DNA from 3 places in the Paenibacillus wuxiensis genome. Region 2 is predicted to be linked to each of the others. Evidence: riboswitches for the same ligand, from Rfam matches in the RefSeq annotation. Region 2 holds a riboswitch; each other region holds the start of a gene.
The links. Region 2 has a riboswitch for cyclic di-AMP ahead of ABN764_RS23275 (hypothetical protein). Riboswitches for the same ligand answer to the same signal wherever they lie in the genome.

Region 1: another riboswitch for cyclic di-AMP. It lies ahead of ABN764_RS28765 (resuscitation-promoting factor); the one in region 2 lies ahead of ABN764_RS23275 (hypothetical protein).
Region 3: another riboswitch for cyclic di-AMP. It lies ahead of ABN764_RS02880 (3D domain-containing protein); the one in region 2 lies ahead of ABN764_RS23275 (hypothetical protein).

The regions. Positions count from the first base shown of each region.
Region 1 is NZ_JBEFZI010000020.1:10,812-15,020, reverse strand. It holds gene rsmA (16S rRNA (adenine(1518)-N(6)/adenine(1519)-N(6))-dimethyltransferase RsmA) at 1-711, opposite strand, end outside; gene rnmV (ribonuclease M5) at 717-1,283, opposite strand; gene ABN764_RS28765 (resuscitation-promoting factor) at 1,450-2,577, opposite strand; cyclic di-AMP (ydaO/yuaA leader) riboswitch at 2,895-3,098, opposite strand; gene ABN764_RS28760 (TatD family hydrolase) at 3,292-4,059, opposite strand; gene ABN764_RS28755 (HD domain-containing protein) at 4,095-4,209, opposite strand, start outside.
Region 2 is NZ_JBEFZI010000010.1:212,359-216,567, forward strand. It holds gene ABN764_RS23250 (nucleoside-diphosphate sugar epimerase) at 1-152, shown strand, start outside; gene ABN764_RS23255 (alpha-helical endospore appendage domain-containing protein) at 177-521, shown strand; gene ABN764_RS23260 (hypothetical protein) at 521-826, shown strand; gene ABN764_RS23265 (hypothetical protein) at 819-1,118, shown strand; gene ABN764_RS23270 (hypothetical protein) at 1,312-1,704, opposite strand; cyclic di-AMP (ydaO/yuaA leader) riboswitch at 2,081-2,270, shown strand; gene ABN764_RS23275 (hypothetical protein) at 2,341-2,748, shown strand; cyclic di-AMP (ydaO/yuaA leader) riboswitch at 2,763-2,940, shown strand; gene kdpF (K(+)-transporting ATPase subunit F) at 3,241-3,318, shown strand; gene kdpA (potassium-transporting ATPase subunit KdpA) at 3,373-4,209, shown strand, end outside.
Region 3 is NZ_JBEFZI010000001.1:631,782-635,990, forward strand. It holds gene ABN764_RS02870 (amino acid ABC transporter permease) at 1-653, shown strand, start outside; gene ABN764_RS02875 (amino acid ABC transporter ATP-binding protein) at 646-1,368, shown strand; cyclic di-AMP (ydaO/yuaA leader) riboswitch at 1,629-1,797, shown strand; gene ABN764_RS02880 (3D domain-containing protein) at 1,807-2,517, shown strand; gene ABN764_RS02885 (polysaccharide deacetylase family protein) at 2,603-3,775, opposite strand; gene ABN764_RS02890 (dihydroorotate dehydrogenase electron transfer subunit) at 4,169-4,209, shown strand, end outside.

The DNA of each region.
Region 1 (4,209 bases), on a different contig from region 2:
CTGAGCGAACGAAGCCTGTACAACATCGAATAACAGCGGCTCATCCTTCACCTGCACAGGTGGAGTCTGTCTCACACGTAGACGGATTACTGCAGACTCTACATTTGGCTGCGGGATGAACACCGTATGCGGCACGGTGCATACAAGCTCCGGCTCTGCAAAATATTGAACAGCCACACTTAAGCTGCCGTAATCCTTGCCTCCTGGCTTCGCTGCCATTCGCTCTGCAACTTCCTTCTGAATCATGACGACGATGTTCTTGAGCGGCAGACGCTCCTCCAGAAGCTTCATCATAATCGGGGTCGTCACATAATACGGCAAGTTAGCCACAACACTTACCCGATCGACATCCTGGAACTGTTCGCGGAACAATTCATGCAAATCCACCTTCAATACATCCCCATGTACAACATGGACATGTTCATAAGGCTCCAGCACTTCCCCTAATATCGGAAGCAAGCGCTGATCGATCTCGACTGCTGTTACACGACGAGCGCGCTTAGCGAGCTGCTCCGTAAGCGCACCAATCCCAGGCCCAATCTCCAGGGCACCTGTCACATCATCCAGCTCTGCAGCATCCACAATACGGCGCAAAATGTTCATATCAATTAGGAAGTTCTGTCCTAAGCTTTTCTTAAATGAAAACCCATGCTTGCGTATAATGTCTTTCGTGCGGTTCGGTGTTGCAATATCTATTCTCGTCTGCGTCATTCCATCTATTCTCCTTCTGCACATTGTTCCTGCTCGAATTGGTTCAGCTTCCGCAAGGCGTTCTCAAATTCCTCTCGTCCGATCTGAAACACACCGCAGCGCTTGAGCATCTGCTTCGCGTTGCAGTATCCAATGCCCAATATTTCACCTAACTGCCGTCTGCGTTCTGCAGAGCCTGCATGCGTCGTTAATCCCGCTTCGACGAGATCCGTCCACGTCAGCTCTGACGTCATGCTTGGCATCTCCGAGCGAACCTGCTCTAAGGCACGGCGAATCGCTTCTGGCTTTGCATTCTCCACACCAAGATCCCCTTTGGCTATCGCCTCATGTCTAGGCAGGAAAGCGTGCTTGCACCCAGGTACACGTTCTGCTATCGTCTTCCGAATTTTCTCTCCCGCATGATCTGGATCCGTGAAAATAATAACCCCTCGACGCTCTTGGGCCAATGCGATGCGTTTTATCGTTGTATCATTAATCGCCGATCCACCTGTCTCAATTGTATCCGCCTCAACGGCACGGTGAATGGCAACGGTATCATCTTTGCCTTCTACAACTATCACTTCACGTATCAATATGCTTGCTCCTCTCACCACAAGGCTGCTTCCTAATTCCGCATCCTTCTCATGCTCTCCATTCATAAATAAACAACAAAAGAAGAGGGTGTCCCCTCTTCTTAGCATGACATAAATCATTATTCATTACTATATCCTAATTACACATGGCTGCATACCTTGTGCGTTAGTTCGATTCCGGCTTGACTGGGCCAACCACGTATACGGTGTACCCCTTCTTGCGTCCGAATTTGCTGACCGCCTTCTTGCTGTCGAAGTATACATCGATAATTTTCCCCTTGACCGCGCCACCTGTATCTTCAGCACGTCTGAATCCAATCCCTTCGATATATACCCACCAGCCGAGCGGAATGACCTTCGGATCAACCGCGATAGTACGACCTTCTGATACTATTGCGCCAGATGCCGTCTTCGCACCAGCCGATCCCTCAGATTCCGTATACGCCGTCAGTTGAACGTTCTTCAGCACTTTTTTATAGTTAAAATCTTTGTCGCCACTGGAAACATTGTCAGAATCGTCTTCCTGCGCGTTCACTGACAGAACAGCAACTTCCGGTTCCTTCTTCGTTCCATAGGCTATCACTTGATTCACTTGTTTTGTATGAACGGATTTGTCGACCATCTGCGCATATACGAGCTTACCATCCTCGTACGTTTTCTGTACTTTCTGGACAACCAAGCCTTCTTTTCCATCTTGAACCGTCTTGGTCTTCCCCTTAAGGAGAGTAGCATCTGCCTGCTTCACCACTTGATAAGGAACCTTCACTTTACGCTCTTCCATCTTCTTGCTGACACGGACGATACGAATATCCATGTTCTTCGAAATAGAGGCACGCTTAGAAGGGAATACCTTATCTTCAGGGTTCACTTGGATTTGCAGCGAACTCAGTGCATCATGCACCGACTTCTTCGTCGTAAATTGTGTTTCTTTCTTCCCATCCGCTGTAATTTGGATAGGCAAAGCGCGTTCAATAATAACTCGATCTCCATCAGCAATTTCTGCATCAAGCGGCTTCGATACTACATCGTATGCCCCAAGCGCTATCGCATGCTCATCCAAAACATTGCGAAGCGTATCTAGGCGAGTTTCGACTGAACGCTCTTGTCCATCAACGAGCACAGCCACTGTCTTCTTCGTTACATTATACCAAGTCAAGACTGCTATTAATGTGATCACGATTGCTACAGCTGCAATAACGGTGATAACACGCACATTTTCATGCTTCCATCGCAATGCGAGTGACATGCTGGATGATCGGGGTTCATGGGTTTCGTTGTTCACGATCTGTCCCATTTCTCGGTCCTCCTTACATAGTCCCGCCGTCGAGTGCTCTGCATGATTCCATCTGACGCGACTATTTCAAGAATGTTTACGAGAGACTTCACTTGCCATAAACGAGCATGTAATCGTTCAAGACAATGCCGAAATCTCCGTACCAACGTTTCAGTATTGGCTGCTCCCACCTCCTATTTCTTACACCCTATGACGTCTTTATTCTCATTATTCAAAAAAAGAATGTTTGAGAGTAAACAAAAGAAGCCCTTCGTAAGAGGAGACTCTTTCGCGGCTTCCGTAATAGAAACCCAAACGTCAACAGTGCAGGACGCGAGGAACCCTCTCTCGGTACGCTGACGAGGTTAGCTGTCGGGTTCGGGCTTGAGAGTCGCCCTATCGGAACCAACCGGCTCATGGCTCGGTCGTCCCTAATTCACCCCAAGGAATTAATCCGTGTGATTGAACATGTACTCATGTCATGTCGTTCACACTCTGGTTCCCCCGCTCTCCACTTCATGGAGATTAAGCGATACTGAATTAGTTGGAACAATATTGAATTGTGTAATAACATCTGTGAGAAATCATATCGTGTTTGCAATCTTCTTGTAAAGACAGTAGCAATTCCGTTTTTCGCGAAAAATGGTTAAAAAAATGTAACTAAATCCGTTTTTCATAATGAAATCCACTTATTTTATGGCCAATGTCTTTTTTTCACTTGTTTTTGGCCCGTTTTCACGCGATGTCAAAACATGTCATTGCATTTTGAGTCGTCATTCTGCAAAATTCTTCAAATTCCATACCTTTCAGCTCTGCTGCAACCTCTGCAACAAGACGAACATATGCGGACTCATTGCGCTTGCCTCGGAACGGATGAGGAGTCAAATAGGGAGAATCCGTCTCCACAAGCAGTCGATCATTCGGAACCTTAACAAGTACTTCTTTCGGCTGTTTTGCATTTTTGAAAGTAACAGGTCCTCCAAATGAAAGGTAGAAGCCCATATCCAGGCACATCTTCGCTGTTTCCCAGCTACCTGAGAAGGAGTGCATGATGCCCCCTACTTCGTGAGCCTTCTCCTCGCGCAAGATGCGGATTACATCTTCGTGCGCTTCACGATTATGAATAATGATCGGCATCTTCAATTCTCGCGCCAACCCAATTTGCTCGCGGAATACACGGTGCTGAACATCCTTCGGAGACGTATCCCAGTGATAGTCCAGTCCGATCTCGCCAATCGCCACAACCTTTTCATGCTCCGTTAGCTTGGCGATCCAGTCTATATCCTCCGGCTTCATCGTTATCGCATCTACCGGATGCCAGCCCACGGCTGCATAGATAAAATCATATTTCTCTGCCAACGCCATCGTCGTCGGGATCGTCTCTCGATTGAACCCGATGTTAACCATACGGGTCACCCCTTGTTCAATGGCCCGTGCGATAACCTGATCGCGATCCTCGTCAAAATTGCTGCTGTCTAAATGCGTATGTGTATCAAATAACACGTTTATGCGCCCCTTTTTCTTTCTTGTAAATCGATCTAATGATTGCGGCGTATAAACATACGCCTTGTATCTTCCGTAAGGTGATTCGAGACTTCCAGAAGCTTGTCCATTGGGAAATAGATATAGTGTTTTCCACGGCGAATGCCGCTA
Region 2 (4,209 bases):
AATTCGGGGGGGAGAACGATTATAAGGAATACTCCCAGGCATTAACGAAAAGTATCGTAGCTTATCTGAACGGAATCGCAGAGCTAGAGGAAGCGATGGCGGAACAGCTGCAGTATGTGTTGAAGGAGATTTCGGATGATGCAGAGGAATAATGCGCATGCAAGGGGGGGATCTGCATGAATAGAGAACAGTCCTATCACGGCATTCTGGAGGCTATGGCCAAGATGCAGGGCAATGTAGCGAAGATCCTAGAAGCTAAAGCAGTAGAGGCCGAGAAGATGCGCAACTGGACGTTGAATCATATGACAGAGCATTCGTTCACGAATCATCGGGAACAGATTGTCGAACCTCTTGACGTGCATGCGCAAGTGGTTGAAGTAATCGAGAGTTTGACGAAGCTGCAAGTCAGTCTGTCCCACAATATGAAGGTACTGCTCCGGCGTGAGGAATCCGAGGGTTACGGGGATAGCCTCGGAGGGGGCATGTTGAATGGAGAGTTCGGAATAGGAGACAAAATGTAATGGCTGCAGCGCACGAGGAGCAGCAGGTGCAGATTGAAATGATCAAGGCTATTGTGCAGAGCCAATCCGCATTGGCACGTATGTTGAATCAAATGGCTGACCTCACAGCACATTCAGATGCTGCAACGAAATTGCTCAAGGACAATATTCGTCTGTTGTCCATGTATCAGCTTGCACTATGCGGCATGGTCACAGGTTTTCAGACCCGTATTCACAAGACAGGCACAGCTGCGCCTCCATGGCTGCATCCGGATTGTCAATTCGAGGAGATGAGAGTGGAGGAGGGAGAAGTTGCAAGTGAATAAGCTGAAGCGAGCACGGAGATCCCGGCGGCAAATAGGACAGCAGAAGTTGGTGAGCGGCATTGGATCAACGGGAAGCGTAAGGAAAGCGGGCAAGCAGGTTGCGCAACGGAAATCGCAACGCCGTCTTCAGATTGTGAAGCAGCCCGATCGTCGGCGTACAACGAAGCAATTTGCCTCAACACATTCGACTCATCATCGCATTCAGCATCCTGCATATCAAGATGGATATCGGGTGGGGTATGCGAAAGGATATGAAGATGCACATCAACTGTCCTATGCCAATCAAGCATAACGAAGTGAACAGTCTGACACTTGCATGGGCAAGAGGAGGGCTGTTTTTTAATGGCTATCGAGTGATAGGATTCGGGCAAGAAGGAACTTGAACAAGTATCACGTTTGGGTAAACGGGGTAGAACGATGCGCAGTTGTATGCCTGCGCATCGTCAGAAACTTGATTTTCGTTTACAGCTCTCTATAAATTGGTTTCAAGGGGAGAGACATAGCTTCCTGCTTGAATGTGGCTCCAGTTGTATGACGTCAAGCGTGGTTCCGCCTACCAGAGGTAGATCGAGCCACATGCGCATAACGCTTACTCCCCATGCACGAGGAATGATCGTATCCCACATGATTCCACGCTGCTGCACTTCCCATTGGGAGATCGCCTTGTGAGCTCGTAGACGAGTGCTGCCGCTATAGTTGTGTTCCGCACTGTCGAGTAGCTGTTCACGCGGTTGAAGTCGAATATAAACCAGGTCGGAAGCAAGATGAACGTCCATCTCTTCTGGTTGAACGATTCTGTCTCCATGCTGCTCGCTCCATTTTCCCCAGTGTTCAGATAGCTTGTGACTTAGTAATTGTGCAAGTTCTAGGTCTTGCATATCGTGCCTCCTCTCGATGAGATGCAATATCTGCCGTGCAGATCAAAATCGATTGCAAGCAGCGTCTCAGTTGTTGTGCGTATCCTACCTTTTGGAATAGAGATTGTAAATAGAATCCAATCCAGGAAATCCAAACAAATGGTCAAACAAAGCGTTTACATACAGGTATTTATTTAAATTTCTTTGTTTTTCTCATGAAATCATCGCCGCATAAGCAAAGTTGAGAAATTGCGAGGTAATGATGCTGTAATGAGAGATAAGATGGGATTAGTTGATCACAATTGCCCGGAAATGGAGAAATTATGGTTTTCATTTCATTTACAGCAGGAGGGGGAAAGGCGTAAGATTCAGTTCAGCAACAACAACGTTATCCGTTGCGTCTCAATCGCTGAATTCCGCAGGAAGCGGAAGCGGGGGAACCAATCAAGTGAATGGAGCTGAGTGGACAGTCAGCAGCCACCGTTCGCATGGGGTGAATCCGGCACAGGATTACTGTCCTGGCTGGTAGGGCGACTCTTCGCGCCCGAATCCGTCAGCTAACCTCGTAAGCGTACGGGAGAGGCGCGCCTGATCATATGGCGACGCACCTCTTTCTTGCAAGTAGGGCTTCGGACAGATGAACAGGAGGAACTGGATATGTACGATGCGGACCGGGTCATTACAGTGTTCGCAGGCTGTGAGACGGGGATTGAATTCATACGTCAGTTGAAAGGAGCAGGATATTCGGTGGCGGGAATTGCCCATAATGGGCGATTGGCAAAGCGATTGGAAGGTATTGGCGTTCATTCCATATGCCGAATCAATACGACGGAGCCGAAGGCGTGGGCCGTCCCTCATGTCCCGATTGGCCGAATCTATGTGTTTGAACAGAGCTTTGCGCTTTCCTGCCGGCTGCTTCAAATATGCCGGCAATGGACGACGGATCCGATCACAATCGTGACGAAGCGTCATCATCCGCAGTCGATCTACCGATTGCTTGGTGCAAATTACGTCATTTATACGCAATCGGATCAAGTTTCATTTTTACTATCAGATATCATCTAATTTATCCATATAGGCAATGCTCACCGCTGAATCCCATTCATGGGAACGGGGGAACCAATGTTAGTGCGCCAGCTGTACATCTGCAGTTCGCGCAAGGGGTGAATCCGGCACAGGAATCTGTTCCTGGCTGGTAGGGCGACTCTTCGCGCCCGAATCCGTCAGCTAACCTCGTAAGCGTCCAAGGAGGCAGCCTTTATTTCGTCGTGGAACATTCGCACGTTTATTTGACGATGCGTGAGTGAAGCCACACGGAAAGGGTCCCTCTTTCCGTGTGGCTTTTTGTGTTGCCTGCGCGTTCCTACAGAGCGAGAAGTCTTGGTAGGGGCGGGATCGCGGCAGCATTGCCTGGAGAGATGAGAACCTTATTCAGGAGGAGGAAGGGACTATGTTTGATGCAGTCATGATGATTCTTCTCGCACTGCTTGGACTAAGCGTAATGGGCATTCTCCATTGGTGCAAGGCGGAAGTGGATGAACGGGGTGATCGCTCATGATGATCGTGTTATTCACCTTGATTACGGCGCTGTTCATTTATTTGTTATATGCCTTAGTCAAGCCGGAACGATTTTAGTTTGGGCAGAGTGATTGTTGATATTTGTACATTAGAGAAGGGTGGAACGGAACAATGAGTGCAATCGAATGGATCGCCATTGGAATTACCTTATTGCTTGCCTTGGCGATAGCGCGTCCGATCGGAATATATATGGCAGGGGTGTTTGATAATAGCGGAGCTCCAAGACCGCTGGATCTTGTATTTGGTCCGATAGATCGTATTTTATTTAAGTGTTTCGGCATTAAGGATCAATCGCAAAGCTGGAAGGCATACGCCTTTACAGCAGTTGCCACGAACGTGCTAATGATTGTGGTGACGTATGCAATATTCCGCCTTCAAGGGGTATTGCCGCTCAATCCGAATGGCATTCCTGGCATGGAACCGGGAGTAGCATTCAATACGGCGATCAGCTTCATGGCGAATACGAACTTGCAGCACTATAGCGGTGAAAGTGGACTGTCTCCGCTGTCACAAATGACGGGCATTATTTTCTTGATGTTTACGTCACCTGCTACTGCGCTTGCGGCAGTAATGGCGATTATTCGCGGTTTGACTGGTAAGCCGCTCGGCAACTTTTTGGCAGACCTTGTGCGTTCGATTACGCGCATTTTCCTGCCAATTGCGATCGTTGCCAGTGTACTGTTCATCTGGAATGGGGTTCCGCAATCCCTAAGTCCAATGGAAAGTGCAGTAACCGTTGAAGGAGCAGAGCAGCACATTCCTCTCGGCCCTGTAGGAGCTATGATGTCGATTAAGGAGCTTGGCAACAATGGCGGCGGCCACTTTGGAGCGAACTCCGCACATCCATACGAGAATCCGAACGGTGTGACGAATTTAATTCATATTTTACTCATGCTGATGCTATGCACGGGGCTGCCGTTTGCCTACAGCCGCATGGTCGGCAACAAG
Region 3 (4,209 bases), on a different contig from region 2:
TCGATTGGTTCGACATGTTATGGACGTATAAATTAGGATTTGTATCCGGTGCTGGCATAACCGTACTGCTATCCGCGATATCCGTTCTATTCGGATTACTATTGGGAGTGGCCATTGTCTTGATGCGGATGTCTAAAATAAAGCCGCTTAAATGGTTTGCTGTCACCTATATCGAGGTGTTCCGTGGAACACCGCTGCTTGTACAATTATTCATTATTCATTATGGACTTGCAGAGTATGGCGTAGAATTTAGTGCACTAACATCTGGAGCGATTGCTCTATCCTTAAATAGTGGTGCGTATTTGGCTGAAATCTTCCGTGCCGGCATACAATCGATCGACCACGGTCAATTGGAAGCAGCTCGTTCTCTCGGAATGTCAAAATCAATGGGGATGCGCTTGATCGTACTTCCACAAGCGTTCCGCAATGTTATTCCGGCGATAGGCAACGAATTTATTACGATTATTAAGGAGACTTCAATTGTCAGCACCATCGGGATTGCAGACTTGATGTTTGAGACGAATATCGTTCGTGCCAAAATTTATTCAGCGATGGGACCACTGATTGGAGCAGCGTGTATCTATCTCATTCTAACCTTCACTTTATCGAAAGTGGTGGCACGTTTGGAAAGGAAGTTGAGCGAGCATGATTAAAATTCAAAATTTGCATAAATCGTATGATAGATTGGAGATTTTAAAAGGGGTAAATGTCTCTATTGATCGTGGTGAAGTGGTTGTAGTCATAGGCCCTAGCGGATCCGGAAAGAGTACTCTCCTTCGTTGCATTAATTTGCTGGAAACTCCGACACAAGGGGATATCCGTTTCGAGGATCAGTGCATCACTGACAAGTCGCACAACATTAACAAAACACGTGAAAAAATGGGGATGGTATTCCAATCGTTCAACCTATTTCCCCATATGACCGTGCTGCAAAATATTACCCTTGCTCCAATAAAGGTGAAACATGTGCCAGAGGCTGAAGCAAATAAACTAGCAATGGAGCTGCTTGGCAAGGTTGGATTGGCGGATAAGGCCAAGGCATTCCCTAGACAATTGTCCGGTGGACAGAAGCAGCGTATCGCGATTGCGCGAGCACTTGCTATGCAGCCGCATGTGATGCTGTTCGATGAGCCGACATCAGCGCTTGATCCAGAGATGGTCGGCGAAGTGCTTGAGGTCATGAAATCACTCGCCGGAGAAGGAATGACGATGGTAATCGTAACTCATGAGATGAACTTCGCACGTGAAGTGGGCGATCGTATTTTGTTTATGGATGGCGGCAATATTGTGGAGGAAGGTTCTCCAGACCAATTATTTAACCATCCTAAGCATGCTAGAACGCAGGATTTTCTAAGTAGAGTATTGTAAAGAGGTATTGTAAATATATAGGTATTCGAATAGGCATCCTTAGGGGGTGCCTATTGTTGTTTTGCTGTATTATGTAAGCGTTTTCGTTTACAAATCTGAAATATGTGCTATGATAGAAACAGAAAGATTACAAAAATGTCATCTCTGATTACAAATTTGTTATGAAATAAAAAAAGTTTGAAGCTTCAATCCATTGGGGGGCGCGGGTTCCAGAGACTTACCATCATATTCCTGCGCACAGGTTACAAAATTGTGATATGATGCAATCCGAGCCGAAACGACACACCCGTACGGGGGACTATTGACCGGTGTTCGATATTACGAGAACACCTTGGGGTGAATCGCTTATTCCGCAACTTGGAATGGCGTAGGGGAACTCCTTGACCCGAATCCGACAACTAACCCCGCAGGCTAATGCACAGGAGGAAAACAAAACATATGCGTAAAAGAATTACACTAACGATTACAGCAGCATTACTTGGACTTGCGTCCATTCTTCAAATTTTGCCGGCACAGGCTGAGCCCTATACGGTAAAAGAAGGAGAAACGTTCTATTCAATTGCTAAGAATTACAACATGAGTGTTGAATCCGTATTGTCGGCAAACCCGACAATTAATCCGAAAAATTTGTATGGTGGACTCTCCATCGAACTTCCAAGCCCTGTTGTTCAAAAGTCGGTATTGGAAGGGATGCCAGTCAATAATGCTTTGGGTGTAGCAAAAAATGACGAACAGGCAGTCAAAACGGCTTCGAATAATCAGAAAGCAGCAGTACAACAAGCTGCTCCTAAAAATGTAGTTCAATTGTCCTCTGGACGTACAGCGACATACAAGAAAACGATAAGCATGCGTGCTACAGCCTATACCGCTCATCCGAGTGAAAACGGCAAATGGGGCGCAGTAGATGCTTTGGGTAATGCATTGAAACTAGGTACAGTTGCGGTCGATCCAAAAGTGATTCCGCTTGGTACGAAATTGTATATTACGGGATATGATTTCAAACACTTGCCGACAGGCGGTATGGTTGCTGTAGCTACGGATACAGGCGGTGCAATCAAGGGGAAAAAGGTTGACATATTTGTACCGGTAAGCAAGAAGACAGGCAACACATTCGGCGTGCAAGACGTTAAAGTATACGTGTTGAAATAATATCTACTATTATATATAGATGTAGATGAATACTTACAATAGCAATTGAACAACAAGCCTCGCCATTATGGCGGGGCTTGTTTACTTATTCCTTCTTTTCCTTCTGATCTTGGAGCAGATCAGGCAGGGTGACGAACTCATATTTCCGCTCCCTTAACTGCTGAATAATCGATGGGAGTGCTTTCACGGTTCCATGCAGATATCCATTTTGTGTGCTTCCGCTGGCATGCTGCAATACGATGGAACCTGGGCGTACCCCACGCATCACATTTTGCAAAATACGTGAAGCGGTTAATCCACGCCAATCGTTTGTATCTACATCCCAATTGACGACCATGTATCCATTATCTCCTGCCCAGCGCAATTGCTCTTCGTTGATTTCTCCATATGGCGGACGGAAGTATCGAGGCTTATATCCGGTAGACTGCTCGATAATGCGTTCAGTATCCTTCACCTGGTGTTCAAAAGCTGGAAGCGTCAGCTTTGTCAGCAACGGATGATTGTACGAATGATTACCGATCACATGCCCCTCGCGCACCATCCGCTCGACGAGTCCTGGATAAGCCTTGGCACGAGAGCCAACAAGAAAGAAAGTGGCTCGGATATTGTGCTCCTTCAATATATCCAATACAAGCGGCGTAATGCGGTTATCCGGTGCGTCATCGAAGGTGAGCGCAACTTGTCGTTCTCCATGACGCTGCTTCGCATTCAATTTAAAGATATGTGGGTACTTCAACCGCAGTTCCGCAATCGTGAGATGCTGTTTCTTCATCTTATGCATACTGGAGCGGGATGATTGTGAAGCTTGCGCCGCAGATTGCGACGGGGTTGATTTCTGCCACTTGTGCTGGCGTTCATTCAAAGAGGAAGAACGCTGTTTCTGCTGGCCAGATTCTGACTCTGCCTGCTGCGACTCCAGTCTCTTCTGACTTTTCTGATTATCACGCTCTTTATGCTCAGCTGATATGGTGAATTTAGGCATCTCAAGATGATCCGATGAAGCTGCATTCTCTTGCTTCTCCTTAGCATGTGGGGAATGCATGTTCACAGAGTCTGCCTTGAAGATACGTGGTACTGGATGAGTGCGATCTTGTCTCCACAGACTGTCTGCTGATGAATGGATCGATTCCGACTGATTTGGCTTGCTTGGTGGAAGATTGGGTATGGGAGGCGTTGCTTCCTGCGAACGATGGAAGCAGCCAGTAATACAGAGCAAACAAAGGGATAGTACAGATAAGCAGATTCGACAATGTTGCATAGCGCCATTCCCCCATTCCATAAACAGTTCAATGTTCTTGTTATGTCCTTGGGGTGGTAGAAATATGCCCTTCCACTTACCTAGTACGGTAGGGAAATAATCTCATCGACTATAATTGTTAGGATGTTCACTTGTAACTTCTTGCTAATATTCTGAAAATTTGCGAAACCATTGTCACAATTCATACGCTAATGTGACATGGGTCACAGTGGGATGTCAACCAGAACATGCATAGTAGAAGTGTAAAGGTGAGAAAAGCTTATGCATAGGCCATATAGGCAGCAATCCATAAGGTTGTGAATGTGGGCTTTTCTTACGAGCAGGAATCTGCACATCTCAATAAACGTGAGAAGGATGCAGACTGTCCTTACTCGTGAAAAAAGGAGCATACTTGTGTATACGATTCTTTCCAACGAACGCATCTCTGAAGGCAT